DNA from 2 places in the Nonomuraea sp. NPDC047529 genome. Region 2 is predicted to be linked to the other one. Evidence: riboswitches for the same ligand, from Rfam matches in the RefSeq annotation. Region 2 holds a riboswitch; the other holds the start of a gene.
The links. Region 2 has a riboswitch for glycine ahead of gcvT (glycine cleavage system aminomethyltransferase GcvT). Riboswitches for the same ligand answer to the same signal wherever they lie in the genome.
Positions count from the first base shown of each region.

Region 1 (14,528 bases), on a different contig from region 2:
GGCGTCAGCGAGTCCTCCACCACGTCGCCCGTCAGCAGCGACATCGTGCCGAGCCCGCACGCGTACGGCAGCGACGGCAGCGCCGCCGCCAGCGCGACCCCCGCCGCCAGCCCCACGGACGTCTCCACGGCGCTGGAGACCACGGCCGGCAGCCCGCAGGACTCCACCACCCGCAGCGCGGCGCGCACCCCGCCCAGCGGCTGCACCTTGACCACCGCGATGTCGGCCGCCTCGGCCGCCCTGACCCGCAGCGGGTCCTCGGCGCGCCGGATCGACTCGTCGGCCGCGATCGGCACGTCGACCGCCCTGCGCACCGCCGCCAGCTCCTCCAGCGTCGCGCACGGCTGCTCGGCGTACTCCAGGCCGAACCGGTCGAGGCGCTTGAGCCGGGTGACGGCCTCGTCGACCTCCCAGGCGCCGTTGACATCGATCCTCAGCAGCCCGGACGGCCCCAGCGCGTCGCGCACCGCCTCCACCCTGGCCAGGTCGTCGGCGAACGTCTGGCCGCGCTCGGCCACCTTGACCTTCGCCGTGCCGCAGCCCGAGCGTCTCACCAGCTCATGGGCCTGCTCGGCGTCGACCGCCGGGACGGTGGCGTTGACCGGGACGCGGTCGCGCACCGGCTCCGGCCACCCCTCGAAGGCGGCCTCGCGGGCGCACGCCAGCCAGCGGGCGCACTCGCGCGGGCCGTACTCGGGGAACGGGGAGAACTCCCCCCAGCCCGCCGGACCGTGCAGCAGCACGCCTTCTCTGACGGTCTGCCCGCGAAACCGCGTCCGCATCGGAATCCGGAAGACCACGGGAGAACGCGTCACGACCCTACCCTGCACCTGTGTCCGACCTGTCGCCATTAACCTTACGAGCATGTGGAGGAACCCGTCGCATCCGGACCGTCCGCTGCATGCCATTGTGCAGCCTCCGGGACCCGGCCTTTTCACCGCGATCCGCGACGCGCTCTCCGGCGACGGCCCCGCCGTCCTGCCGCTCCAGCCGGGCCACGAGCACCAGGTCCTCCAGGCGCTGCGCCCCACGCACGTCGACGGCGAGCCGCGGCCCGGCGGCGCCGGCGTCCCGGACGACGTGGCGGTCGTGATCGCCACCAGCGGCAGCACCGGCGTCCCCAAGGGCGTGCAGTTGTCGGCGTCCGCGCTGCGCGCCTCGGCGTCGGCGTCGCTGAGCAGGATCGGGGCCGGCGAGGGCGACCGGTGGTTGTGCTGCCTGCCCGTCTCCCACGTCTCGGGGCTGCAGGTGCTGGTCCGCGCCCTGCTGTCGGGCAGTGAGCCGCTCATCCACCCCGCCTTCGACATGCGGGCCGTGCTGTCCTCCGGCGCCGACCACGTCTCCCTGGTGCCGACGCAGCTCCACCGGCTGGTCGAGGCGGGCGCGGACCTGTCGGTGTTCCGCACGATCCTGCTCGGCGGCGCGGCGCCCCGGTCGGGGCTGGTCGAGCGGGCCGTGGAGCTCGGCGCGCGGGTGGTCACCACGTACGGGATGAGCGAGACGTGCGGCGGCTGCGTCTACGACGGCGAGCCCCTTTACGATGTAGATCTCAAAATCGGCGAGGACGGCCTGATCAGGATCGCCGGGCCGGTGCTCTTCTCCGGCTACCGCTTCGCCGGGCAGACGCCGCTCGACGGCGACTGGTTCGTCACCTCCGACCTCGGCGAGCTGAGCGACGGCCGGCTGCGCGTCCTCGGCCGGGCCGACGACGTCGTCAACACCGGCGGCGAGAAGGTCGTGGCCGCCGTGGTGACCGCGGTGCTCGGCGCGCACCCCGAGATCGCCGACGTGGCCGTGGCCGGCCTGCCCGACCCGGAGTGGGGTGAGGCGGTCACCGCGTTCGTGGTGCCGTCCGACCCGGCCGCGCCGCCCACGCTGGCCGAGTTGCGCGCCTTCTGCCGCGACCGGCTGCCCGCCCACGCCGCCCCGCGCGGCCTGCGCCTTCTCCCCCACCTGCCGCTGCTGCCCAACGGCAAGACCGATCTCGTACGGCTGCGTACAGGAACCTGACGCGCCGCGGCTGCGTCATAACGGGGAGAAGGAAGGGAGCCTTCATGAACCAGACCCGCAAGATGTGGGCGTCCGTGATCGTCGTCGGCGTGATCGTCGTCGGTGGCGCGTCGGTCGCGGCGGCCGCCTCGGCGGGCAGGCTCGACGCGGTCGCGAGGAAGACCCAGGCCGAGATCGAGCAGGCGCCGCCGACCGGCCGGCCGGTCCCCGCGCCCGACCGCACCGAGGGCATCGTGGTCTCCACGGAGGTCAACCCCGACCCGCGCGAGGTCATCGACTACTGGACCGGCAACCGCATGGAGGAGGCCGAGCCGATGCCCATGCCCGAGGCGACCGGAAGCTTCGAGGTGGCGGAGTAGGTTTCCGCCTTCCCGAGGGGTGGCGCGCCCTGCGGGCGTTCCGCCCCTTTTTCATCACCCCGGGAACAAATAGCGATGAATGGCGTTATTGATACTGGTGCGCCGTGCGGAGTGACCACCGCCCCACCACAAACTGCCTGATCGCTTCGACTCCGTACGGAGGAGGTGTCCTCATGCCCAGAACCGCCGTGGCGACCCCGCCCGCGTCTCTCGACCAGCTCATTGAACGAGGGCGAGCCCAGGGTCACCTTTCTCTGGCGGAGCTGCGTGACGCGTTCGCCGAGGCCGGCATCAGCCCCTCTGAAGGCCGCACGATCCTGCGCGAGCTGTCGGAGGCCGGTGTGAGCCTGGCCGCCGAGAACGAGCCGTCCCTGGCCAAGACCGCCGCCAAGAAGACCACCCAGAAGAGCGCTCCGAAGCCGAGGAAGGCTTCTGGGGCAAAGGCTACCGGCCGCACCGCCGCCGAGGCAAAAAACCCGGTGGACGGCAAGCCGGAGCACGAGGAGGACGTGGCCCCCGACGACCTCGAACTGACCGCCGAGGACGTCGAGATCGAGAACGACGCCAATGACCTGGACGACAACCAGTCCGTCATGGGCGACTCGGTGCACACGTACCTGAAGTCGATCGGCCGCCGGACGCTGCTCACCGCCGCCCAGGAGGTCGAGCTGGCCCGCCGGATCGAGGCCGGCCTGTACGCCGAGTACAAGCTGGACTCCGACCCCGACGTGCCGTCGTCCGTGCGCGACGACCTGCACCTGGTCATCGAGGACGGCCGGCAGGCCAAGGACCACATGCTGGAGGCCAACCTGCGGCTGGTGGTCTCGGTGGCCAAGAAGTACACCGACCGCGGCATGTCCCTGCTGGACGTCGTCCAGGAGGGCAACCTGGGGCTGATCAGGGCCGTGGAGAAGTTCGACTACACCAAGGGCTTCAAGTTCTCCACCTACGCCATGTGGTGGATCCGGCAGGCCATCCAGCGCGGCTTCGCCGACTCCGCCCGGACGATCCGGCTGCCCGTGCACGTGCTGGAGATGCTCTCCAAGCTGTCGCGGGTCGAGCGTGACATGCACCAGAGGCTGGGCCGCGAGCCCACGCCCGAGGAGCTGGCCGTCGAGCTCGACAAGACGCCGGACCAGATCGAGGAGCTGCTGCGCACCAGCCGCCAGCCGATCTCGCTGAACGCGACCATCGGCGAGGACGGCGAGACCACGATCGGCGACCTCATCGAGGACGTCGACTCGCCGGAGGCGTCGGAGATCGTCGACCGCCAGCTGCTGGGCGACCAGCTGCGCGGCGTGCTCGACAACCTCTCGCCCCGCGAGGCGAAGATCATGGCCCTGCGGTTCGGCCTGGTGGACGGCAAGCCGCACACCCTGGACGAGATCGGCAAGCACCTCGGCCTGACCCGCGAGCGCATCCGCCAGCTGGAGAAGGAGTCGCTGTCCAAGCTGCGCCACCCGAGCAACACCCGCCCCCTGCTCGACTGGGCCAGCTGACCGACGACCGCCCCCGGCGCCTGCCCACAGAGCGCCGGGGCCGCACACGGAGCCCCGGCATGACGCCGGGCTCTACTCAAGGCCCCAGGTTCCCGCCGAGGGATCAGGAACGCACGAAGAGCCCCGGCGCGCGAGGCGCCGGGGCTTTCGTGTGCCTGTGCTCAGGCGGTGGCGGGCACCGGCCGGGGCACGCGCGGGATGCCCCACATGCGGTTCTCCTCGCGCAGCGTGCGCAGCCGGTCGACCTCGGCCGTCCACAGGGCCCCGGGGGGCGTGGCCTTGGCCTTGCGGCGCGCGATGCGGTCGTCGTAGGACCGCACGCCGAACGTGGCCCGCTGCCCTGCCTCCGCGGCCCGCAGCGCCTCGGTCAGCGCGACGTCGAACGCCCGGCCCGCCGCCAGCAGCTCGATCTCGTCGGCCGCGGCGGCCCGCAGGTCGCGCACGATCGCCTCGGCCTGCCTGGCCTTGTCAAGCAGCTGCGGGAAGCCCTTGGAGATCTCCTGGTCCGCGTGGTAGCGAACCTCGGCCTCACGGCTCACCCGCGGACGGAAAAACGCCATCGACCCTGCCCTTCACGCAGTCTTTGCTGTTCAACCCACAAGGGTACGCCGTCCGACACCGCCTCCGAACACCGGGCGACGGGCGGGGCCGCCCAGTAAGATGATCACCATGCCCGCAAAGAGACCTCCCGTCCCACTCTCCCGCGAGCGCATCATCGAGGCCGCACTCCACATCGCCGACAGCCAGGGGCTGCGCCGGCTCACCATGCGCCGGCTGGGCGACGCCCTGGAGGTGGAGGCCATGGCCATCTACCACCACCTGCCCCGCGGCAAGGAGGCGCTCATGGACGCGCTGGCCGAGCACGTCACGTCGGTGCACGTGGAGCAGGCGGCCACCTGGCAGGAGACGGCCAGGGCGTGGTGCCGGGCGGGCCGGGAACTGCTGCGCGAGCATCCGGGCGTGCTCGCGCTGGCCCTGACCAAGCCTCCCAAGGGCGCCACCGCCGTCGCCATCAGGGAGCAGACCGAACAGCTCGCCGACGGAGGCCTGGGCGACGCCCCGGAGGCCGTACGGGCGTTGCGGGCGTTCGTGTTCGGCAGCGTGGCGGTCGAAGTCCAGCAATCAGGATGGGCTGACCCAGAAGTTGATGAATGGGTCAGGCGGGACGAAAGGGCTGATGTGGACTTCGAAAGAGGGCTCGACGCTTTGCTCAAGGGGTTGCAAACGTAGTGCGCGTGTCGCGCTTGGCCCGTTATCCTGCATAAGGCACGCTGTGTCGAAGGTCACACGACCGGGGGATCCTCCTGTAACAGTCCGAACGGGCTATGTCGGACCGTGTGACGCACGTCGCACACTTGCCAGAACAACAAACCCGAGCCGCTCCCGTCCCTCTCCCGGGAGCACCCACGAGATATCGGAGGCACGCCGATGTGCCCGCACGACCCGGCCTGTCCGTCTGCCGAGGCGCCGGACCGCGAGGCAGCACGCACCCTCGCATGCCACCCCGAGCAGGGGTGGAGCCTTCTCTGCAACGGCGTCGTCCTGTTCGAGGACACCGGGGAGCTCCTGCCCAGCGGCACCGTCATCGCGCCGCACCGGCCCGACCCCCTGGTGGGCGCCGCCTGACGGCGGCGTAACCACCGATCCACCGGGCCACGACCTCGCCCACCCGGGCGGGGTCCCGCTTCAGGTCGTGGCCCTCGCCCGGCAGCACCACCAGCCGGGCGCAGTCGGCGGGATCCGGCACTCCGAACGGATCCCGGTCCCCGTTGACCACCAGCACGTCCACCCCGGCCCCGCGCAGCTCCTCGGCCCTGGAACGCTCCGGCTTGCCCGGCGGGTGCAGAGGGAAGGCCAGCGCCACCACCGCCGCCGCGCCCACCGCCGAGGCCGTACGGCAGGCCACCCGGGCGCCGTTGCTCCGGCCGCCCTGCACCAGCGGCAGCCCCGGCCACCTGGCGCGCAGCTCGCCCAGCACGATCTCCCAGGCCTCGTCCTGCCTGGCCGCCGAGCCCGGCGCCCGCGCCCCCGCGACCCGGAACGCCTGCGACACCCTGGCCACGGTGGCCCCCGCCCCGAGCGCGGCGTCGCGGACGGCCAGCAGATCGGGCGCGTCCACTCCCCCGGCCGAGCCGTGGGTCAGCACCAGCAGCAGCCGCGGCTCGGCCGCCTCCTCGACCTGCACCAGCGCCGGCCCCCGCGGAGTCATGATCTCCATGGCAGCACCGTACCTGGGGAGGATGCGCCGTTGGCCCCCAGGTACGATGACGGCGCGCCGCACAACCGCCATGATGGTTCTCATGCCAGAGATGCGCCCCATCCGCGATGACCTGCAGGCCACCCTCGACGCCCGCCGCGACCTCGGCCCCGACTACGAGGCCGCGCTCGTCGAGTCCTTCGTCGAACGGCTCGACGCCACCATCGCCGCCCGCGTCCAGGCCGAGCTGGGCGGCCACGGCGTGGCCCCGGTCAAGCCCCGGCAGCGGCAGGGCAACGGCGCCGCCATGATCCCCGTCGCGCTGGGCTCGATGGGCCTCGGCATCCCACTGACCGCCATCGCGGTCGGCAACTCGGGCCTGGTGGGCCTGACCATCACGTGGCTGGCCATCGTCGCCATCAACGTGGCCGCCGCCGTGGCCATCATGCGGCGCGGCTGAGCCCTCAGGGGGCCGGGTCAGGCGTCGCGGTGGAAGCGCAGCCGCACCTCGGCGGCCATGGTCTCGTCCTCGTGTTCGAGGCCGTAGGTCCACACCTGGCCGGCGTCCTCGGTGCGCCCGCGCAGCGGCAGCGTGCGGGCCAGCAGCTCGATGGCCAGCGCTCCCGTCTGGGGGTCGGCCCCGCTCTCGACGGCCTCGGCGAACTCCGCGCAGGCCAGCTCCAGGTGCGCGATGCCGAGCAGCACCCGCAGCCCCGGCAGCTCCCGCGCCGGGGCGAACTCCAGCGCGTCCAGCAGCAGGCCGGCCGCCTCGCCCGGATCACCGTGCTCCAGCAGCGTCTCGGCGAGCTGGCGGGCCGCGTGCGCGGTGGCCTCGGCGTCGCCCACGTCGATGCCCGCGTCGAAGGCGGCGCGCAGCTCCTTGTCGGCCTCCTGCGGGCTGCCGGCCAGCCGGGCCAGCGCGAGGTGGGCCAGCGGCACGTAGGCCGGCGTGCCGACGCCGAGCACGGCCTGCCAGGCGGCCCTGGCCTGGTCGTCGCGGCCCTCACGCTCGAAGCCCTGGGCCAGGTGGCAGGCGGCCTGGGCGGCGTACTCGGGATGGCCGGTGGCCAGCGCGGTGCGGGCCGCGGCGCGGGCGGCGTCGGTGTCGCCGCGTTCGTCGAGCACCACGGCAAGCCCCACGGCCGCCTGGGCCCGGTCGGGGCTGTCGGGGTCGGCGACCAGCTCGGTCAGTATCGCCGCCGCACCGTCGAGGTCGCCGCCCTCGGCCAGGCGGCGGGCGGTGTCGAGAGGCGGGGTCTCCAGCTCTGAGAACGTCAAGAGAGCTCCTTCGGGCGACGGATCGCACCGAGCCTAACGGCTCGTCGCGATCATGTCTGCTCACTTGACGGTGTGGGACTGGGCCGCGCCGGAAGCGGGCCCCCGGGCGGGGACCCGCTTGCGGGATCAGTCCTCGTACGCCTCAAGAGGCGGGCAGGAGCACACCAGGTTGCGGTCGCCGTACGCCTGGTCGATGCGGCGCACCGGCACCCAGTACTTGCCCTCGCGCAGCGAGGCCAGCGGGTAGGCCGCCTCGGTCCGCGAGTACGGGTGCGGCCACTCGTCGGCGGTGACCGACTCGGCCGTGTGCGGCGCGTTGCGCAGCGGGTTGTCGGTCTTGTCGTAGTCGCCGGAGGCCACCTTGGCGATCTCGCCGCGGATGGCGATCATGGCGTCCACGAACCGGTCGAGCTCGTTCAGGTCCTCGCTCTCGGTCGGCTCGATCATCAGCGTGCCGGCCACCGGGAACGACATGGTGGGCGCGTGGAAACCGTAGTCGATCAGGCGCTTGGCCACGTCGTCGACGGTGACGCCGGTCTCCTTGGTGATCTGGCGCAGGTCCACGATGCACTCGTGCGCCACCAGGCCGCCGCGGCCGGTGTAGAGCACCGGGTAGTGCGGGGCCAGCCGCCTGGCCAGGTAGTTGGCCGACAGGATGGCCTGCTCGGTGGCCGCCGTGAGGCCCTCGGCGCCCATCATGCGCACGTACGCCCACGAGATCGGCAGGATGCCCGCCGAGCCGTACGGGGCGGCCGAGACCGGGCCGACCGGGCCGCCGTCGCGCAGCGGGTGGCCGGGCAGGTAGGCCGCCAGGTGGCCGCGGACCGCGACCGGACCGACGCCGGGGCCGCCGCCGCCGTGCGGGATGCAGAACGTCTTGTGCAGGTTGAGGTGGGACACGTCGGCGCCGAACTCGCCGGGCTTGGCCAGGCCCACCAGGGCGTTGAGGTTGGCGCCGTCGACGTAGACCTGGCCGCCGGCCTCGTGCACCTTGGCGCAGACCTCGGTGATCGACTCCTCGTACACGCCGTGCGTGGACGGGTACGTCACCATGATCGCGGCCAGCCGCTCGCGGTGCTTGGCGATCTTGGCGTCGAGGTCGGCCAGGTCGACGTTCCCGTCGCTGTCGCAGGCCACGACCACGACCCGCATGCCCGCCATGACGGCGCTGGCCGCGTTCGTGCCGTGCGCCGAGGACGGGATCAGGCACACGTCGCGCTCGGTGTCGCCGTTGGCCTGGTGGTAGGCGCGGATGGCCAGCAGGCCGGCGAACTCGCCCTGGGAGCCCGCGTTCGGCTGGATGGAGACCGCGTCGTAGCCGGTCACCTCGGCCAGCCAGCCCTCCAGCGTGCCGATGAGGTCCCGGTAGCCCTCGGTCTGGGCCTCCGGCGCGTACGGGTGCACGCCCGCGAACTCCGGCCAGGTGATCGGCTCCATCTCGGTGGTCGCGTTCAGCTTCATCGTGCAGGAGCCGAGCGGGATCATCGAACGGTCGAGCGCGATGTCCTTGTCCTGGAGCCTGCGCAGGTAGCGCAGCATCGCGGTCTCGGAGCGGTGGCTGTGGAAGACCGGGTGGGTCAGGAAGTCCGACTCGCGCAGCAGGTCGGCCGGCAGCGCGTCGGCCGCCAGGTCCACGTCCGCGTCCGCGCGCTCGACGCCGAAGGCGGCCCACACCTTGACCAGCTCGGCCGCGCCGGTCTTCTCGTCACAGGCGACGGAGACGTGGTCGTCACCGGCCTGCCACAGGTTGACGCCCCGCTCGGCGGCGGCGGCGACCACCTCGGCGGCCCGGCCGGGCACGCGGACGAGCACGGTGTCGAAGAACTCTCCGTGCACGACCTCCAGGCCGGCCTCGCGCAGCCCGCCGGCCAGCGCGACGGCGTGCCGGTGCACCCGCCGGGCGATCCGGCGCAGGCCCTCGGGGCCGTGGTAGACGGCGTACATGCCGGCGATCACGGCCAGCAGGACCTGGGCGGTGCAGATGTTGCTGGTGGCCTTCTCGCGGCGGATGTGCTGCTCGCGGGTCTGCAGGGCCAGCCGGTAGGCGGGGTCGCCGTCGACGTCGACCGACACGCCGACCAGGCGGCCGGGCATCTGCCGCTGCAGGCCCTCGCGTACGGACATGTAGGCCGCGTGCGGCCCGCCGAAGCCGAAGGAGACGCCGAAGCGCTGGGAGGAGCCGACGGCGATGTCGGCGCCCAGCTCGCCGGGGGCGGCCACGAGCGTGAGGGCCAGCAGGTCGGCGGCGGCCACGACGAGCGCGCCCGCCTCGTGCGCCCTGGCGGCCACGTCGCGGAAGTCGCGCAGGCGGCCCGAGGCGCCCGGGTACTGCACCAGCACGCCGAAGCACTCGGGCAGGTCGCCGTCGAGGTCGTGCTCGACCAGCGTGATGCCGAGCGGCTCGGCGCGGGTGGCCAGCACGGCCTTGGTCTGGGGCAGCGTGTCGGCGTCGACGACGAACACGTCGCTCTTGGACCTGCCCGCCCGGCGGGCCAGCGTCATGGCCTCGGCCGCGGCGGTGCTCTCGTCCAGCAGGGAGGCGCCGGCGACGTCGAGGCCGGTCAGGTCGGAGACGACCGTCTGGAAGTTCAGCAGCGCCTCCAGGCGGCCCTGCGAGATCTCCGGCTGGTACGGCGTGTAGGCGGTGTACCAGCCCGGGTTCTCCAGCAGGTTGCGCCGGATGACGGCGGGCGTGACGGTGTCGTAGTAGCCCAGTCCGATCATGGACGTCAGCACCCGGTTGCGGGAGGCCAGCTCGCGCAGCTCGGCGATGGCCTCGGTCTCGCTCGCGGCGGGCGGGAGCTGGAGCCGGTCCTTGGCCCTGATGGCCTCGGGGACGGCCACGGCCACCAGATCGCCGACGGACTCGAAGCCCACGGCCTCGAGCATGCGCTGCTGCTCGGACTCCGATGGGCCGATGTGCCGGGACGAGAACGGCGGAGCGGACAGGTCGGTCATGGAGGTTGCCTCCTGAGGCGTGGAGACCGGCGCCGGGGCGCGGGCGAGTGCCGGATCTCCCCCTCTGTCAGCGCGACGTCATCGCGACCTGAGAGCTTCACCCCGCCGTGGGGCTTGCACCGTCGGTGAGGTGCGCCTGGCGGACGCACCTGCTTTCCAGAGTTGCCTCGCCCGAGCGGTACGGGATGCCTGAGAGATTCCGGGGAGGGTTGCTCCTTCGGCGCCCCAGGACCGAAGCCCAGGGACTCTCCCGCACGGGGTCGTCAGCCTTACTCTGTCCTAGATTACTACGGTGTGTTCAGCGGTTCAGCTCACCCCGTGCGGCGTGCGCGACGCCGCTTGGCGAGCTCGTCAGTGGGATGGTCGGCCGGGACGCTGTCCTCGACCGCCGCCCGTTCCCCCGGCAGCTCCGCGAGGGAGCCCTCGACCTCGCGCCAGACCCGACCGAGCGCGATGCCGAACACGCCCTGCCCGCCCTGGAGGAGATCGATCACCTCGTCGGCCGAGGTGCACTCGTAGACGCTGACTCCGTCGCTCATGAGCGTGATCTGCGCGAGGTCGGCGACCCCGCGGTCACGCAGGTGCTGCACCGCGGTGCGGATCTGCTGCAACGACACGCCCGTGTCGAGCAGCCGCTTGACGACCTTGAGCACCAGGATGTCGCGGAAGCTGTAGAGCCGCTGCGAACCCGAGCCGTGCGCGGCTCTTATCGTGGGCTCCACCAGGCCGGTACGCGCCCAGTAGTCGAGCTGCCTGTAGGTGATGCCGGCCGCCGAGCAGGCCGTGGGCCCGCGGTATCCGATGTCGGCGGGCAGCGTCGTGGGCTGCTCGTCGAAGAGCAGGCCCTGCTCTCCGGCACGCTGCCGCGCGCTCTCGCGCCGCACCGGATCTTCCTGGCCGGCCGTCTTTCCCTCGCCGCTGCTGACCGCCACGCGGACCTCCGGCTTTCTCTCATCCCGCGGCCTGATCTGGGGGTTCGTAAAGGGCGACCACGGGTTTCACTTGCACCGTAGGACCGTGACCATGCTCAGTCAACGATCCGGCTCGGCGCGTCGTGAAGCGTAAATGCACTGAAATACCTACCCCGCCCTGCCGAAGTCCTCGGGAGTGATCGTGTCAAGGAACTCCCTGAACTTCTCCACCTCGTCCTCCTGGTCGTCCGGGATGATCACACCGGCCTCCTGGACCACCTCTTCGCTGGCGAAGATGCGGGCGCCGGTGCGCAGGGCCAGGGCGATCGAGTCGGACGGCCTGGCGCTCACCTCCACGCCGTTGGAGAACACAAGGTCGGCGAAGAAGATACCGTCACGCAGGGCCACGATGTTGACCGCGCGCAGCCCGACGCCGAGCGCGCTCAGCACGTCCCTGAACAGGTCGTGGGTGAGCGGCCGGGGCGGCGGCTCCTCGGCCTGCGCCAGGGCGATCGCGGTCGCCTCGGTCATGCCGATCCAGATCGGAAGGAACCGTTCCCCGTGTGCCTCCTTGAGCAAGACGATCGGCTGATTTGTGGGCATCTCAACTCGAACGCCCACGACCTCCATCTGCAACACGGGCTGCTCCGTATTCGACCGGCCGGTCGCCCGGCACAGCTGTTGACTGGGTCGCTTCTGCTACACGCTTATGCATTTCAACGTAACACCCGGCAGGCCTGGAATGTGCCCCGGCCTTCCAGCTCTGTGCCCTCAGCGGCCCAGGACAGACCTGACCCCGCTGCGCACCAGAGAGGCGTGCAGGTCGAGCAGGAGCTGGGACAGCTCCCTGGCGGCCTCGTCGGCCTCGCCGATGGCTCCGGGGGCGCGCCGCTTGAGTATGGGCGCGACGGTCTGCTCGACCAGGCCGCACTCCCGCTCGGCGGCGGCCTTGACCGCGCGCAGGTGGCGGGCGTGCAGGCCGAAGCGGGCCAGGGCGCCGACGCTGCGCGCGACCTTCAGCGCCTCCTCGTCGTAGCGCCTGGCCACGGGGGCGAGCAGGCCGTAGTCCTCCAGCTCGGCGAGGGTCTCCTCGTCGATGCCGGCGGCCTCCAGCAGCTCGGCCCGGTCGAACCGGATCTCCTGCGTCTGCTGCACCGCGCGCGGAAGGCCGAAGCTCTCCGCCATCCTGTCCTTGATCACCCGCAGCGGCAGGTAGTGGTCACGCTGCTCGGTCAGGATGAAACGCAGTTGCTCGACGTGGAGGTGGGTGAACTTGCGGTAGCCCGAGGGGCTGCGCTCGGGCTCGATGAGCCCCTCACCCTCCAGGAAACGGATCTTGGACACGGTGACGTCGGGGAACTCGCCCTGCAGCAGGGCGAGCACCTCCCCGATGCTCATGTGCGAGCGTGCCGCCTGTGAGCTCATGCGCCGGCGTTGACCCTCATCAGGAAGACGAGGCGGAACTTGCCGATCTGCACCTCGTCTCCGGAGTGCAGGGGGACCTCCTCGATGCGCTCCCGGTTGACGTAGGTGCCGTTGAGGCTGCCGACGTCGCGCACGGAGAACTGGCCGCCGCGATGGCGGTAGAACTCGACGTGGCGGCGGGAGACGGTGATGTCGTCGAGGAAGATGTCGCTCTCCGGGTGGCGCCCGGTCGTGGTGAGGTCCTTGTCGAGCCGGAACCGGCTCCCCTGGTTGGGCCCCCTGGTCACCGAGAGCAACGCCGTGCCGGGCGGGAGCTGTTCGACCAGCGCCCGTTCGGCCAGGAGCATGTCGCCTGTCTCAGCCTCGTACGCCTCGATTCCCGCGACCGAGATCGTCGATGTGGTGTCCCCGGCGACCTCGGGTCTGGTCAGCGGTGACCCACAGCGGGAACAGAAACGGGCATCCTCGGGGTTGGCGTGCCCGCACTGCGTGCAGTAGACGCTCGGCATCGATCGGCTCGGCCTCCTACCGCGAAGACGCGGCGACGGTGCTGGGGACGCGCCTGCCTTCGCTCTTCAAGTTTGCGAATGCCGCAACTTACGCTGATCAGCGGCAAAGGTCAAGGCGGGGCGCTGGACTGTTGGTTCGGACGCTGACAAAGTTACCGCCGCCCCCACCCCGTGGTCCATGCCGCCGCGCGTTTCTACATTACGATCTTGCGGCACTCCGCGCGCACATCGCGTGCGAAGGGTTTTTCGCTACTCTACGTGATCAGACGGCTGCCTGTTCGACCACGCGGGCCCAGCGTTCGAGCAACGCCTGGGCGCCGTCCATGTCGGGGGCCTCGGCCCACAGGTCGGTGACGGGCTCGGCGGCGGCGGGCAGGATCAGCACCCACGAGCCGTCGTCGCGGGCGACCCGCACGCCGTCGGTGGTGTCCACGCGCCAGCCGCCGGGCTCGGCCTCGGCCGCCTCGATGACCGAGCGCATGACCGCGCCCTTGGCCGCCCACTGGGTGGGGACGCTCCGCCGGAGCAGTTTGACCTCGGGGATCCTGGCGTCGATCTGGCTGAGCGACAGCCGGGTGCGGGCCACCAGCCCCAGCAGGCGCATGAACGCGGCCAGGCCGTCGATGGCCGGGCTGAACTCCGGCACGACGAACCCGCCGCGCCCGTCCGCCGCGAAGATCATGTCGGGGCCCTGGGCGGCGGAGGTCAGGGCGTCCAGGGCGGTCGAGGTCCACTGCACCTGCACGCCGTGGAAGCGGCAGACCTGCTCGGCGACGCGCGTGGTGGTGACCGGCAGGGCCACCCGGCCGCCCCTGCGCTCGGCCGCCACCAGGTCCAGCACGACGAGCAGGGCACGTTCCTCGCTGATGAGCTGGCCGGTCTCGTCCACCAGCGCGATGCGTTCGCCGACCGGGTCGAAGCGCACGCCGAAGGCCGCCCGCGAGGAGCTGACCAGCTCCGACAGGCGTTGCAGGCCCCGTCGGCGCTCGGCCAGCGTCTCGGTGGGCGAGACGTCGTCCAGGCGGGCGTTGACGGTGAGCACCTCGACGCCGGCCCGGCTGAGCAGCGTGGGCATCACCAGGGAGGAGGTGCCGCCGGCGCAGTCGACCACGACCTTCATGTCCTTGACGCCGGTCACGCCGATGGCCCGCATCAGCTCGTGCGTGTAGCCCTCGACGGCCCTGGCCGGGTAGTGCAGCTCGGCGATCTCGCCGGGGAAGGCCCGCCGGTACTCCTGGCGGGAGAAGACGCGCTCCAGCTTGCGCTGGGCGGCCGGGGGCAGGTCGGCGCCGCGGTCGTCCATGATGACGATGTCGGCGCTCTGCGGGTCGCCCGGCGTGGTGCGCAGGGCGATGCCGCCGGCGGCCGACTCGCGGGCGGTG
Region 1 covers NZ_JBEYTJ010000025.1:119,346-133,873, reverse strand. Annotated here, with positions in the region: gene ABZ815_RS33045 (o-succinylbenzoate synthase) at 1-815, opposite strand, end outside; gene ABZ815_RS33040 (AMP-binding protein) at 865-2,010, shown strand; gene ABZ815_RS33035 (hypothetical protein) at 2,055-2,369, shown strand; gene ABZ815_RS33030 (RNA polymerase sigma factor) at 2,543-3,868, shown strand; gene ABZ815_RS33025 (hypothetical protein) at 4,030-4,407, opposite strand; gene ABZ815_RS33020 (TetR/AcrR family transcriptional regulator C-terminal domain-containing protein) at 4,538-5,098, shown strand; gene ABZ815_RS33015 (DUF5999 family protein) at 5,297-5,494, shown strand; gene ABZ815_RS33010 (alpha/beta family hydrolase) at 5,451-6,086, opposite strand; gene ABZ815_RS33005 (hypothetical protein) at 6,169-6,525, shown strand; gene ABZ815_RS33000 (hypothetical protein) at 6,543-7,343, opposite strand; gene gcvP (aminomethyl-transferring glycine dehydrogenase) at 7,470-10,301, opposite strand; glycine riboswitch at 10,468-10,564, opposite strand; gene ABZ815_RS32990 (MerR family transcriptional regulator) at 10,613-11,233, opposite strand; gene ABZ815_RS32985 (bifunctional nuclease family protein) at 11,381-11,851, opposite strand; gene ABZ815_RS32980 (MerR family transcriptional regulator) at 11,984-12,610, opposite strand; gene ABZ815_RS32975 (FHA domain-containing protein) at 12,634-13,146, opposite strand; gene ABZ815_RS32970 (mannose-1-phosphate guanyltransferase) at 13,409-14,528, opposite strand, start outside.
Region 1: linked by a shared signal. The riboswitch ahead of gcvP (aminomethyl-transferring glycine dehydrogenase) and the one ahead of gcvT (glycine cleavage system aminomethyltransferase GcvT) in region 2 are both predicted to bind glycine.

Region 2 (14,528 bases):
CCGCCTGGCCCAGCAGCGGGGTCTGCACCTCGCCCGCGCCCTCGTCCTGCGCGTACCGCAGGCCGGCGGGCAGGTACGGCTGAGGCAGGCGGCTCGGCCCGGGAGGGCCTGAGGCGAGGTAGCCCCCGCCCAGCACCGTCACCGTGTCCGGCCCCGGGCGGCGGACGACCGGCAGCGCGAACAGGGCCGCCGGACGGCCGCTGAAACGCCGGTAGAAGTCGAACAGCCGCGGGTGGAAGAAGCCCGAGCCGGCGGCGACCTCGGTGACCGCCTTCTCCCTGACCGTCGTCTCGATCGAGCCGGTGCCGCCGCCGTTGACGAACTCCAGGTCGGCGATCTGGCGTACGGCGTGCACGATGCGGCCGCGGCGGACGATCAGCTCGCGGGCCGAGCGGGCCTGCATGAGCCGTACGACGCGGGCGAAGGCGGCGTTGCCCGGCGGGTCGTCGCCGACCCCGGCGATCTGCGCCTCGTAGGCCATGACGCCCACCAGCCGGAGCCCGGGACGCTTGGCGATGGCCGTGGCCAGGTCGGCGGCCTGGTGGGGCTCGCGTACGGGGGAGCGGAGCGCGCCGGCCCGGAACTTGCCGCCGAGCGCGACGTAGCCGGCGTCCACGTCGAGGGAGAGCCGCAGCTCGGCCCTGGGGTGCACGCCGGACACGGCCTTCTCGACGAAGTCGAGCTGCTCGCGGGAGTCGACGGTGATCGCGATCTCGGCGGCGACCCGCGGGTCGGCGGCCAGGGCGGCGAGCGCGTGCCGGTCGGCCGTCGGGTAGGCGACCAGGATGTCGGTGAAGCCCTGGCCGGCCAGCCAGAGGGCCTCGGGGAGGGTGAAGGCCATGATGCCGCGGAAGCCGTCCATGGCCAGGATGCGTTCGAGGACGGCGCGGCTGCGCACGGACTTGCTGGCCACCCGGATCGGCTTGCCCGCGGCGCGGCGTACCAGGTCGGCCGCGTTGGCCCGCATGGCCGCCAGGTCGAGGATCGCGAAGGGCGGTTCGAGCGCCGCGGTGGCGCGGTCGTAGCGCTGGCGGTCATCCATGGCAGCAGGGTAACGGCATATCGGGCGAATGAATATGAGGGGGGTTCATATTCATTGGCGGCCCGGTGCGGCATGGGCGGGGGCCCGGACGGCCGGGGAGGTTCACATTCCTTGGTGCGGCCGTAATGATCGGGCAAATGGGCGGCGAGGGCGCGGACGTGGGCCCGGCGGACCCATGTACGTCTGTCGTTGTGATGACCACGCTTCAGCAGATGGTGCCCGCAGCCATCACCGCCCAGCACACCGGGCTGCGCAGGGCGAGAAGGGCGCTCAGACCGGCCCGTACGCTGCCGGGCGCCCTCGTCGCCCTCTTCCTGGCCGCCGTGCTCGGCGCGACGACCGCCGAGGTCGTGACGTCGCTGCTCGGCAAGCCGCTCGGCTGGGTCCCGGTGAACGAGGCGATCGAGCTGGCCGGCGCGCGGACGTGGCCGCAGGTCTCCTTCGCCGCGCTGCTCACCGCCGGGGCCGGGCTGCTGATGTTGCTGCTCGCGATCGTGCCGGGACGTTCCAGGACGGTCCCGGTCGAGACGTCCGACCCGCTGATCGTCATCGGCATCACCCGCGCCGGGCTGCGCCGGACCCTGCGCTCGGCCGCCCAGAAGGTCAACGGGGTGGAGCGGGCCCGCGTACGGCTGCGCCGGCGCACCATCGAGGTCACCGTCGTGACCGGGCCGGAGAGCTCCGGCACGATGCTCCGGCAGGTCGGCACGGCGGTCGGCGACCGGCTGGCCGGCGTCGGCACGCTCGGCACCGGCGAGGTCGTCGTCCGGCTGCGCAGGAAGGGCGTGTGATGCGGCAGTACACGGGCAACCGCGTCGGCCTGGCCCTGGTCGGGCTCACCCTGCTCGGCGCGGGCGGCTACGGCTGGCTGCGCGCCAAGGGACTGCTCTTCGACCTGCCGCGCAACGCCAAGGTCCTGCCCGCCGAGTTCGCCCGTACGCTGGCGGCCGACCCCTGGACGTTGTGGCTGCTGGCCTTCGCCCTGCTGATCCTGTCCATGCTGGCGGTGCGCTGGCTGGTGCTCAGCCTGGGCTGGGGCCGCCGGGGCGCGGCCAGCGGCACCGGCACGGCCATGCTGTGCGTGGGCCTCAAAGGCGTGGACGGCCTGGGCCGGGCGGGCGTACGGGCCGCCGACAACGGCCTGCGCGTCGCCCTGACCTGCCCCTCCGACGCGGACGTCGGCGCGGTGGTGACCAAGCTCGACCAGGACATCGTCGGCCGCATCCGCCGCGAGGTACGCGACGACGAGACGCCGGCGGTCGTCCGCGTCCACGTCCGCCGCCAACCGGCCGAGCGCCGCTGACCACTCAGCCGGCTGCTCGTCCTTGCGGGAAAAGCTCGTCCCTGCAGAAAAGGAAGGCGCGGACCAGCGCCTTCGTCGTCGAATCCGATCGGGAGGTCGTCATTCACCGCATCATCGGCGCTTTCGCCGCCGCAGCTCTCGTACTCGCCCTCGGCGCGCCCGCCGCCCACGCGGAATCTGCCGACGGCTTCCCGCTGATCCCCTGCATGACCGGGGCGGACGGCCAGATGCACTGCGTGGGCGAACACCTGCCCGGCCTGCTGGCCCAGGCCCTCAGCCCCGCGTTCGGCCTGATCTGCGTGAACGGGCACACCACCACGGTGATCTGCCGCTCGTCCGCCTGAGACACGGTTGGAGACAGGCCCGGGGCCCCTCCCACGCGGAGGGGCCCCGGCGCGTCAGCACTCGATCACGTTGACGGCCAGGCCGCCGCGTGAGGTCTCCTTGTACTTGTCCAGCATGTCGCGGCCGGTGTCGCGCATGGTCTTGATGGCCTTGTCCAGGGCCACGTAGTGGCGGCCGTCGCCGCGCAGCGCGATCCTGGCGGCGGTGATGGCCTTGTTGGAGGCCACGGCGTTGCGCTCGATGCACGGGATCTGCACCAGCCCGCCGATCGGGTCGCAGGTCAGCCCCAGGTTGTGCTCGATGCCGATCTCGGCGGCGTTCTCCACCTGCTCGGGGGTGCCGCCCATGACCTCGGTGAGCCCGGCGGAGGCCATCGAGCAGGCCGAGCCCACCTCGCCCTGGCAGCCGACCTCGGCGCCGGAGATCGAGGCGTTCTCCTTGAACAGCACGCCGATCGCGGCCGCCGTGAGCAGGAAACGCACCACGCCGTCGTCGTCGGCGCGAGGGACGAACCTGGTGTAGTACGTCAGCACGGCCGGGATGATGCCGGCGGCGCCGTTGGTGGGGGCGGTGACGATGCGGCCGCCCGCGGCGTTCTCCTCGTTGACGGCCAGGGCGAACAGCGCCACCCAGTCCATCGCCTGCAGCGGGTCCTTCTCGGCCGACTCGGACTGAAGCCGCCGGTGGAGCTGGTTGGCCCTGCGCTTGACCTTCAGGCCGCCGGGCAGCACGCCCTCCTTGGTGATGCCGCGCCGCACGCACTCCGACATCACGCGCCAGAGGTCGAGGATGCCCGAGCGGATCTCCTCCTCGGTGCGCCCGAACGCCTTCTCGTTCTCCAGCATCAGCGCGGAGATCGACAGGCCGGTGTTCGAGCAGTGCTTGAGCAGCTCCTCGCCCGAGGCGAACGGGTAGGGCAGGACGGTGTCGTCGGGCTTGATGCGGTCGGCGCCCGTGGCCTTCTCGTCCACGACGAAGCCGCCGCCGACGGAGAAGTAGACCTTCTCGCGCAGGGTCTCGCCGTGCTCGTCGCGGGCGGTGAAGCGCATGCCGTTGGGGTGCTCGGGCAGGGAGATCTTGCGTTCGAAGACGAGGTCCTGGCCCACGACGAAGGGGATCTCACGGGTGCCGAACAGCGTGACCGTGCCCGAGGCGCGCATCTCGGCCAGGCGGGCGTCGATGGAGTCGACGTCGACCAGCTCGGGCTTCTCGCCGGACAGGCCCAGCAGCACCGCCTTGTCGCTGCCGTGGCCCTTGCCGGTCAGGCCGAGCGAGCCGTACAGGATGACCTCGACGCGGGCCACGCGGGGGAGCAGGCCGTCGTCGTGCAGACCACGGGCGAACTTGTGCGCGGCGGCCATCGGGCCGCCGGTGTGGGAGCTGGACGGTCCGATGCCGATCTTGAAGAGGTCGAAGACGCTGATCGCCATTGATGGGCGCCCTTCAGTTCAGGAAGTGCCGGGGCCCGCCGCGGGCCCCGGCGTTGGTGTCAGGACTCGCCTGAGGTGAGCGCGGTGTACTCCTCGGCGGACAGCAGGTCCTCCGCGTCGCCTTCCATGCGCACGCGGAACATCCAGCCGTCGCCGTACGGGTCGCTGTTGGCCAGGGACGGGTCGTCGACCACGGCCTGGTTCACCTCGACGATCTCGCCGCCGACGGGCGAGTAGATCTCGCTCACCGACTTGGTGGACTCGACCTCGCCGACCGAGTCACCCGTCTCGACGGTCGAACCGACCTCGGGGAGCTGCACGAAGACGACGTCACCAAGAGCCTCGGCGGCGAAGGCCGTGATGCCGACGGTCACGGTGATGCCGTCGTCCACGCCCGACACCCACTCGTGCTCCTTGGTGTAGTTCAGGTCGTCAGGGATGTTGCTCACTTGTTCCTCCTGTAGAAGGGCAGCTCGACCAGGTCCATAGGTTCTTGGCTGCCCCGGATGTCCACGGCCAGACCTGTGTCGACCCCGGCGTCCACGTAGGCCATCGCGATGGGCTTCCCCAGGGTCTGGGAGGGCGCACCGCTGGTGACCTCGCCGACGACGGCGCCGTCGCGGGTGACCGGGTAGCCGTGACGCGGCACCCGGCGGCCCTGGGCGACCAGGCCGACGAGGCGGCGGCGGGGCTGGTCGTCCTTGACCGCCTCCAGCGCCGCCCGGCCGACGAAGTCACCGGGCTTGTCGAATTTCACCACTCTGCCCAGCCCCGCGTCGAACGGGGTCAGGTCGGAGCTCAGCTCGTTGCCGTAGAGCGGCATGCCGGCCTCCAGCCTGAGGGTGTCGCGGCTGGACAGACCGGCGGCCTTGAGCCCGTGCGGCTCGCCGGCCGCCTCCAGGGCGCGCCAGAGCGGCACGGCGTCCTGGTTGGCGACGAACAGCTCGAAGCCGTCCTCGCCGGTGTAGCCGGTACGGGCGATGAGCGCCTGGCGGCCGTCGACCTGGCCGGGCAGGCCCGCGTAGTACTTGAGGCCGTCGAGGTCGGCGTCGGTGAGCGTGGCCAGGATCTCCTGGGCCCTCGGGCCCTGGATGGCGATGAGGGCGTACTGCTGGGAGCGGTCATCGACCACCGCGTCATACGACTTCGTACGATTTTTCAGCTCTTCTAGGACCTTGTCGGAGTTCGAGGCGTTGGCCACCACCATGAACTCCTCGTCCGCCAGCCGGTAGACGATCAGGTCGTCGAGCACCCCGCCGCGCTCGTCCACGATCATCGTGTACCTGGCCCGGCCGGGCGCGAGCGCCGACAGGTGGCCGACCAGCGCGTAGTCGAGGGCGTCTGCGGCCTGCGGACCGGTCAGGAAGATCTCACCCATGTGCGAGAGGTCGAACAGCCCGGCCGCCTCGCGTACGGCTTTGTGCTCCGCCGACTCGCTGCCGTACCGGAGCGGCATGAGCCACCCGGCGAAGTCGGTCAGCGTGGCGCCTAGGGCCTCGTGGACGTCTCGTAGCGGCGTAGGTCGGGACATTTGTCGCACCTCAGGACAGGATTGGATGCCAGCATCCTCCCCCTCTGTCATGGATGCCTGAGAGCTTCGCCCGAGTTTTACCGGACTTTCACCTTCGGCGAGGCCCCCAGGGCCTGCTTTCCAGAGGTCACCTCCCCGTAAGAACGCCTTACAGGGCTGCCGCGCGGTCCTTTGCCTTGAGAGGTTCGCGGGGAGGGCTTGCTCCTTCAGGGACCCTGACCGGATGTCAGAGTGCTCTCCCGCACGGTTTCGCCGGTGATGTCCGTCAGCCTAGTGCCGACATGGGGGTGTTGTCGCGCTTCGCCCCTGGATCTCGCCGGCACACCGCACGCAGCGAAAAGCGGCCGCGGCCCCGGAGAGGCGGGGCCGCGGCCGCGTTGGTGGCCGCGCGCGAGCCGGTCATGGCAGGTCAGCTCGCACGCGGCAGCCTGGACGCGGACCGGCGCGACCCGGCCCGCGTGGGGATCAGGCGCGCGCCCAGAGGGCGGGCACGTTCGGCGGCTCCCAGCCCGGCAGGCTGGTGTGCGCCTGGAGGCAGCGGTAGCTGACCCCCTGGTAAGTGACGACGTCTCCGGCCGTGTACGACTTGTAAGCCGTCCAGGTGGTGCCCTGGCCGTCCCCTCCGACGGTCAGGGTGAAGGAGGCGGAGTGGTCCGCCGTCGCCCCGTCGCCGTTGATCCCTATGGTGTACGTCCCCGCCGCGGCGCCGCCGGTGGTGGCGACCGTGACGGTGGACGACTGGCCCGCCTGGATCGTGGACGGGCTGAAGGAGACGGTGACCCCGCTCGGCACGTTCCCGGCGGAGAGCGCGACGCTCTGCGCCTGGCCGGACGTGACCTGGGTACTGACCGCCGCGGTAGCCGACTGACCGGCCTGGACCGATGCCGACGACGGGGTCACCGAGATCGAGTAGTCGTTCTCCGTGGGCGTGCTGGTGCCCACGGCGAGCTTCCATATGGCGTACGCGATGGCGTCGGAGTTGCGGTCGAGCGCCGTGGTGTTGATGGCGCTCGGGTAGCTGTCGCACGCGCTGTGGTAGCAGCGGTCGAACGCCTGCCCGGCCGAGCCGCCCCACTTGGCGGCCTGCGCCGAGCTCTTGACCGCCCCGGCCCCCGTGGCCAGGCCGCCGACCCGGACACCGGCGCTCTTGAAGGAGGCGTGGTCGCTGCGGCCGTCGCCTTCCCTGTCACCCTCGGTCTGCAGGCCGATGGTGGCGAAGTAGTCGTTGAAGGTCCGCTGGATCGCCGCGTCGTCGTCGTAGACGAAGTAACCGGCGTTGGTCGAGGCGATCATGTCGAAGTTCAGGTACACCTCGACGCCGCTCGCGCCGCCGTTCTGCACGTAGTACCTGGACCCGACCATGCCCGCCTCTTCGGCGCCCCACCAGCCGAACCGCACGTGCTTGGTGAGCGTGGGCCTGCGGGCGGCGAGGGTGAGGGCGTTCTCCAGGAGCGCGGCCGAGCCGGAACCGTTGTCGTTGATCCCGGGGCCGGCCGCGACGCTGTCGAGGTGGGCGCCGAGCATCACGGTCTGGTTGGCCGGGCCGCCCGGCCAGTCGGCGATCAGGTTGCTGCCGCCGCTGAAGCTCTGCACCCGGGTGGTGAACCCGGCCGCGTCGAGCTTGCCCTTGATGTAGTTGATCGAGGCGGTGAAGCCCGGCCTGCCCGAGGCGCGGTTGCCGCCGTTGCTCGTGGCGATGGACTGCAACTGGCTCAGATGCGCCGTGACGTTCGAGACGGGGATGTCAGGCGGGGGGTCGGCGGCGGCGCCGGCCGGTCCGGCCGGCGAGGTGAGGGTCAGGGCCAGCGCGGCGGTGGCCGCGGCGCCCAACCTGAGCATGGCGTTCACGATCTGTGGCTCCTGAAGGGGCTCAAGGGGGCTGGGCGGCCACCCCGGCGTGGCCGCCCAGGTCGTGCGACTTAGACCGGCTGCCAGAGGGCAGGGGTGTTGGGCGGCTCCCAGCCCGGCAGGCTGGTGTGCGCCTGGAGGCAGCGGTAGCTGACGCCCTGGTAGGTGACGGTCTGCCCGGCCGTGTAGGCCGTGTAGGTCTGCCACGTGGTGCCCTGGCCGCCGCCCACCGTCAGGCTGAAGGAGGCCGAGTGGTCGGCGCTCGCGCCGTCGGCGTTCAGGCTGATCGTGTACGTGCTGGGCGTCACACCGCTCGTGGTCGCGAACGTCACCGTGGACGACTGCCCGGCGGTGATCGTGGACGGGCTGAAGCTGACCGTCACGCCCGAGGGCACGTTGCTCGCCGACAGGGCGATGCTCTGCGCCTGACCGGCGGTGACCTGCGTGCTGACCGTGGCGGTGGCCGACTGACCGGCCTGGACCGAGGCCGACGACGGGGTCACGCCGAAGGAGTAGTCGTTCGGCGAGCTCTGCCCGATCTGCAGGTTGTAGGTGGCCTGCCGGTCGACGTCGGTGCCGTCGGCCGTGATCGCGATGGAGTGGCTGCCCTGCGGGCTGCTCGCCGAGGTGCTGATCGTCAGCGTGGAGCTCTGACCGGCGGTGATCGTGGCCGGGCTGAACGAGGCGGTCACGCCGGCCGGCAGGGTGCCGGTCCGCAGGGTGATCGACTGCGCCGAGCCGCCGGTCACGGTGGTGCTGACCGTGGTCGTGGTGCTCTGGCCCGGCGTGACGCTGCCGGAGGCCGGGTTCAGGTTGACCGAGAAGTCGTTGCTGCCCTGGGTGCAGGTCGGCTCGCCGGACTGGGCCCGGACGCTGACGCCGTCCCAGGCGTTCTTGACCACGTTGAACTCGGTGCAGCTGCCCGGGTACAGGGTCTTGGCGGCCTGGAGGGTGGCGACCCTGGCCTTGGCGTGCGTCCACGGCTGGGTCTTGTTGTTCAGCGCGGACATGAACACCTCACCGGCCTTGCGGATGCCGATGCCGGTGATCGCGGCGCCGTTGTCGCACCGGGTGCTCGCGGGCTTGCCCGAGGGGTTGGTGCCCTCGGCCACGAGGTAGAACCAGTGGTTCTGCGGGCCGGCCGCCGCGTGCACCTCGGTGTTCGGGATGGAGGTGCTGTAGCAGTTGGGGTGGCTCAGGGCCGACGGGTTGTACATGTTGCGGATCGGCCCGGACCCGGAGAGGTTGACCTCCTCGCCGACCAGGTAGTCCGGCGGGTCGTTCGGGTTGTTGGCGTACGCCTCGGTCAGCGCGCCGAAGATGTCGCCGGTGGACTCGTTCATGCCGCCGGTCTCGTTGCCGCTGCCGGAGCCGCCGCTGGTGAACTGGAAGATGCCGTGGCCGAACTCGTGGCCGACGACGTCCATCGACGTGAGCTGCTGGGAGTTGGCGGAGTTGTGGCCGAAGGAGCCGTACTGGCCGTTCCAGTAGGCGTTGACGTCGGCCAGGCCGACGCGGGCCGGGTAACCGCCGCCCTGGCCGTTGATGCCGTTGCGGCCGAGCCAGGCGCTCAGCATGTCCCATTCGCGCTGCGCGGCGTACAGGGCGTCGACGCAGGCGGTCTCCAGGTTCGTGCCCGAGCCGTTCCCCCAGGTGTCGGTGGTCTTCGTGTACGGCGAGCCGTTCTGGCCGCCGCACGCCACGCCGCTCCTGCGGGGGTCGCGCATCGTGTACGAGGGGCTGGTGTCGATGGTCACGGTGCCGACGTAGTAGCTGTTGCCGGTGCCGTCGCGCACCTCGTCCCACTCGTCGATGACCTTGCCGGTGAGGGCGTCCACGTAGACGTGGAGCTTGCTCTCGTGGCCGGTGGCGTTGGCGCCGGTGACCAGGACCTCCCAGGCCAGGCGCGGGGCCGTCGTGGTGGCGTGGACGGACAGCACGGGCGTGGCGACGGTCTCGACCCTGGCCACCTTGGCCCTGGCCGTCACCGCGGCCTGGGCGGCGGTCACCTTCGCCTTCGTGCCGATCCCGATCTTCGTGCGCTGTCCGGTGGTGACCGTGTCGACCACCGCGCCGGACGCGTCCGTGGTGACGACCACTTCGCCGCCGTACACGGGCAGGCCCGCGTGCTTACGGGCGTAGGTCAGGTACTGCAGACCGCGGACGCCTTCGACGGTCGACGTCAGCGTGAACGTGTCCTGCTCGGATGCCAGCAATGCCGCCGAGTCGGCCTGGATCGCGTTGTGTGCGGTGGCGATCGCGTTCCTGCGGTCGTCGGCGGTGGGAGGATCGGCCACCTGCGACGCTTGGGCTGTGGCGCTCGTGGCGCCCACCAGCGAGCTGGTGGTCAGGGCTAGCGCGAGCATTGCGGCAGCCCCCAACCTGAGTTTGGGGTTCACTCTCTGGCTCCTCAGGGGGGTGTGGAGTGGAAGAGCCCCGGCCGGCTGGGGATGAACACAGGGTGACACCGGGATGGCGCGACCCGGTACCCAACAAGTTTCCTATAACGCGGTGATATGGCCCCCTGAGCTGGGATTTCGTGCCGTTTCAGGCCGCAGAAAAGGTAAAGAAGCTTTCCAGTAGGGGGCTCAGCAGGCCGCCGTGAACGCCTCGAAGAGCGCCAGGCCGTCGCCCGCCTCCGGATGCCACTGGACCGCCACCGCGAACCCCTCGGAGCCGAGCTCCACCGCCTCGATCGTCCCGTCGCCGGCCGTGGCGGTGACCGTGAGCCCGGGGGCGAGATCGTCGACGGCCTGGTGGTGGTAGTGCGGGACCGTCACCGGGTCCGTGCCGAGCGCCTCGGCCAGGCGGCTGCCGGGGACGGGCGTGACCGGCAGGTGGCCGAATTCCCCAGGCGTGGGGGCGTGGCCGGTGTGCCCGGTCACGTCGGGCAGGTGCTGGTGCAGGGTGCCGCCGAGCAGCACGTTGAGCACCTGGAGGCCCCGGCAGATGCCCAGGAACGGCAGCCCCGCCTCCAGGGCCGCCGACAGGAGGGCGAACTCGGCCTCGTCCCGGAACTCCCGGACGTAGCCGGTGCGCTCGTGCGGGGCCCGGCCGTACCTGGCGGGGTCCACGTCGCCGCCGCCGGCCAGGACGAGACCGTCGAGCCGGCCCACGACCTGGGCGGGGTCGCCGGCCGGCGGCAGCAGCACGGGCTGCCCGCCGGCCTGGACGACCTTCTCGACGTACATGTACGGCAGGAGCGCGACGGGCAGGTCCCACACGGTGAACCGGGCGGGCTCCACGTACGTCGTGATCCCGATGACCGGACGGGTCACAGCGGCGTCACGTACGCGCCGGAGATGCCGCCGTCCACCAGGAACTCGGCCCCCGTGATGAAGGAGGCGTCGTCGCTGGCCAGGAACGCCACGGCGGCGGCGATCTCCGACGCCTCGGCGAAGCGGCCCACGGGGACGTGCACCAGCCGCCGCTGGGCCCGCTCGGGGTCCTTGGCGAACAGCTCCTGCAGCAGCGGCGTGTTCACCGGCCCCGGGCACAGCGCGTTGACCCGGATGCCCTCGCGGGCGAACTGCACGCCCAGCTCGCGCGACATCGCCAGCACGCCGCCCTTGGAGGCCGTGTACGAGATCTGCGACGTGGCCGACCCCATCACCGCCACGAACGACGCGGTGTTGATGATCGAGCCCTTGCCCTGCCGCCGCATGTACGGGATGGCGTGCTTGCAGCACAGGTAGACGCTGGTCAGGTTGACCTCCTGGACGCGGCGCCAGGCGTCGAGGCCGGTCTCCAGGATCGAGTCGTCGTCGGGCGGCGAGATGCCGGCGTTGTTGAAGGCGATGTCCACGCTGCCGTAGGTCTCGTGGGCCGTGGCGAACATCCGGACGACGTCGTCCTCGCTGGTCACGTCGGCCTTGACGAAGAGGCCGCCGACCTCGCCGGCCGCCTTGGCGCCCGCGTCCTCGTCGATGTCGACGCAGACGACCTTCGCGCCCTCGTGCGCGAACCTGCGCGCCGTGGCCAGCCCGATGCCACTGCCCGCCCCGGTGATGACGGCCACCCGGTCCTGCAATCGCTGCACTGTGTTCACTTCCTGTCCGATTGGTCGTTCACCTTCCTCATTCGCTTCGCGAAGTGCTTCGTTCCTCAGCCCTTCACTCCGCTCACTGCGTCAGGTTCACTCCCTGCCCGATTGGTCGTTCACCTTCCTCATTCGCTTCGCGAAGTGCTTCGTTCCTCAGCCCTTCACTCCGCTCACTGCGTCAGGTTCACTCCCTGCCCGATTGGTCGTTCACCTTCCTCATTCGCTTCGCGAAGTGCTTCGTTCCTCAGCCCTTCACTCCGCTCACTGCGTCAGGTTCACTCCCATGAGATGAAGACGTTCTTGGTCTCGGTGAAGGCCGTCAGGGCGTCCGGGCCGAGCTCGCGGCCGAGTCCGGACTGTTTGAAGCCGCCGAACGGGGTCCAGTAGCGCACGGAGGAGTGCGAGTTCACCGACAGGGCGCCCGACTCGACCGCGCGGGCCACCCGCAGCGCCCGCCCGACGTCGCGCGTCCAGATGGACCCGCTCAGCCCGTACGGGGTGTCGTTGGCGATGCGCACGGCCTCGGCCTCGTCGGCGAACGGCACCACCGACACGACCGGGCCGAAGATCTCCTCGGTGAAGGCGCGGTCGGTGACCTTCGAGGTCAGTACGGTCGGCGGGAACCAGTAGCCCTTGCCCTGCGGGCAGTCGCCCTGGAGGTAGGGCGTGCCCTCGACGAAGCCCCGGACCCGTTCCAGGTGCTCGGCGCTGATCAGCGGGCCCATCTCGGTGGACTCGTCGAGCGGGTCGCCGACCTTGACGCCGCGCACCGCCGCCGACAGGCGTTCCAGGAACTCGTCGTACACCTCGGCCTGGACGAGGATGCGCGAGCGGGCGCAGCAGTCCTGGCCGGAGTTGTCGAAGACCGCATAAGGAGCAGTTTTTGCCGCTTTTTCGAGATCCGAGTCAGCAAAGACGATATTTGCGGACTTGCCGCCCAGTTCCAGCGTCACCCGCTTGACCTGCGCCGCCGCCTTCGCGGCGATCTCCTTGCCCACCTCGGTCGACCCGGTGAACACGATCTTGGCCACGCCGGGATGCTCGACCAGCCGCGCCCCGGCGACCTCTCCCTCGCCGGGCAGCACCTGGAGCACCCCCTCGGGCAGGCCCGCCGCCAGGGCCAGCTCGGCCAGCCTCAGCGCCGTGAGCGGGGTCCACTCCGCCGGCTTGACGATCACGGTGTTGCCCGCCGCCAGCGCCGGGGCGACGCCCCACGACATGATCAGCATCGGGAAGTTCCACGGCACGATCACGCCCACCACGCCCAGCGGCTCCTGGAAGGTGATGTCCACGCCGCCGGGCACGGGGATCTGCTTGCCGTGGTTGCGCTCGGGGGCGGCGGCGTAGAAGTGCAGCACGTCGCGGACGGCCCCGGCCGCCCAGCGCGCGTTGCCGATCGGGTGCCCGGCGTTGTCCAGCTCCAGCCGGGCCAGCTCCTCGCCGTGGGCGTCCACCAGGTCGGCGAAGCGGCGCAGCAGCCGCGCCCGGTCGCCCGGCGCCACCTCCCGCCAGCTCCGGTACGCCTTCGCGGCCCGCTCCACCGCCCGGTCGACCTCGGCCGCGTCGGCCATCTCGACCTCGGCGACGACTTCTTCCGTCGCCGGATTAACGATCCTCATGCCTGCCGTCACATTCGCTCGAAACCACGGAACAGCTCCCAGTCCGTCACCGCCGCGTCGAAGGCGGCCAGCTCCACGCGCGCGTTGTTCGCGTAGTGCTCGACCACGTCGTCGCCGAACGACTCCCTGGCCAGCTTCGACCCCTCGAACAGCGCGAGCGCGTCCCGCAGCGTGTGCGGCACGGTCTCGGCGCCGGAGTCGTAGGCGTTGCCCTCGAAGGCGTCCTCCAGCGTGAGCTCCCGGTCGATGCCGTCCAGCCCGGCCGCGATCAGCGCCGCCACCGCCAGGTACGGGTTGACGTCCCCGCCCGGCACCCGGTTCTCCACCCGCAGCGACGGGCCGTGGCCCACCAGCCGCAGGGAGCAGGTGCGGTTGTCGACGCCCCACTTGACGGCGGTCGGCGCGAAGCTGCCCGGCACGTAACGCTTGTAGGAGTTGACGTTGGGCGCGTACAGCAGGGTGAGTTCGCGCAGGTGGGCGAGCTGCCCGGCGATGAACCGCGCGCCGAGCGGCGAGAGCCCGTACGGCCCCTCGCCCGCCATCGCGGGGTCGCCGTCGGGGCCGCGCAGCGAGATGTGGATGTGGCAGGAGTTGCCCTCGCGCTGGTTCGGCTTGGCCATGAAGGTGATCGAACGGCCCTCCTGGGCGGCGATCTCCTTGGCGCCGTTCTTGTAGATCGAGTGGTTGTCGCAGGTGCGCAGCGCCTCGTCGAAGCGGAAGGCGATCTCGTGCTGGCCGAGGTTGCACTCGCCCTTGGCCGACTCGACGTACATGCCGGCGCCCTCCATGTCGCGCCTGATGCGCCGGAGCAGCGGCTCGACGCGGGCGGTGCCGAGGAGGGAGTAGTCGACGTTGTAGAGGTTGGCGGGGGTCAGGTCGCGGTAGGCGCGCCGCCAGGCCTCCTCGTAGCTGTCGTCGTAGACGACGAACTCCAGCTCGGTGCCCACGTACGCGGCCAGCCCCCGGTCGGCCAGGCGGGCGAGCTGGCGGCGCAGGATCTGGCGCGGTGAGGCGGTGACCTCGCCGCCCTCCTCCCAGGCCAGGTCGGCCATGACCAGGGCGGTGCCGTCCTGCCAGGGGACCCGGCGCAGGGTGGACAGGTCGGGCTTCATCGCGAAGTCGCCGTAGCCCCGATCCCAGGAGGACATGTCGTAGCCCGAGACGGTGTTCATGTCCACGTCGACCGCGAGCAGGTAGTTGCATCCCTCGGAGCCGTGGTGCAGCACCTCGTCCAGGAAGTAGCGGGCGGAGAGCCGTTTGCCCTGCAACCTGCCCTGCATGTCGGCGATGGCGAGCAGCACCGTGTCGATCCGCCCGATCGCGGCCTCGCCCCGCAGTTCCTCGACGGACAGGAATCCGTTGCCCGCT
Region 2 covers NZ_JBEYTJ010000003.1:322,619-337,146, forward strand. Annotated here, with positions in the region: gene ABZ815_RS08035 (amino acid deaminase/aldolase) at 1-1,042, opposite strand, end outside; gene ABZ815_RS08040 (DUF6286 domain-containing protein) at 1,255-1,833, shown strand; gene ABZ815_RS08045 (hypothetical protein) at 1,833-2,345, shown strand; gene ABZ815_RS08050 (hypothetical protein) at 2,552-2,689, shown strand; gene ABZ815_RS08055 (L-serine ammonia-lyase) at 2,744-4,120, opposite strand; gene gcvH (glycine cleavage system protein GcvH) at 4,180-4,569, opposite strand; gene gcvT (glycine cleavage system aminomethyltransferase GcvT) at 4,566-5,651, opposite strand; glycine riboswitch at 5,686-5,785, opposite strand; glycine riboswitch at 5,806-5,903, opposite strand; gene ABZ815_RS08070 (M28 family peptidase) at 6,117-7,490, opposite strand; gene ABZ815_RS08075 (M4 family metallopeptidase) at 7,571-9,865, opposite strand; gene ABZ815_RS08080 (gamma-glutamyl-gamma-aminobutyrate hydrolase family protein) at 10,088-10,777, opposite strand; gene ABZ815_RS08085 (3-oxoacyl-ACP reductase) at 10,774-11,538, opposite strand; gene ABZ815_RS08090 (aldehyde dehydrogenase family protein) at 11,817-13,160, opposite strand; gene ABZ815_RS08095 (glutamine synthetase family protein) at 13,169-14,528, opposite strand, start outside.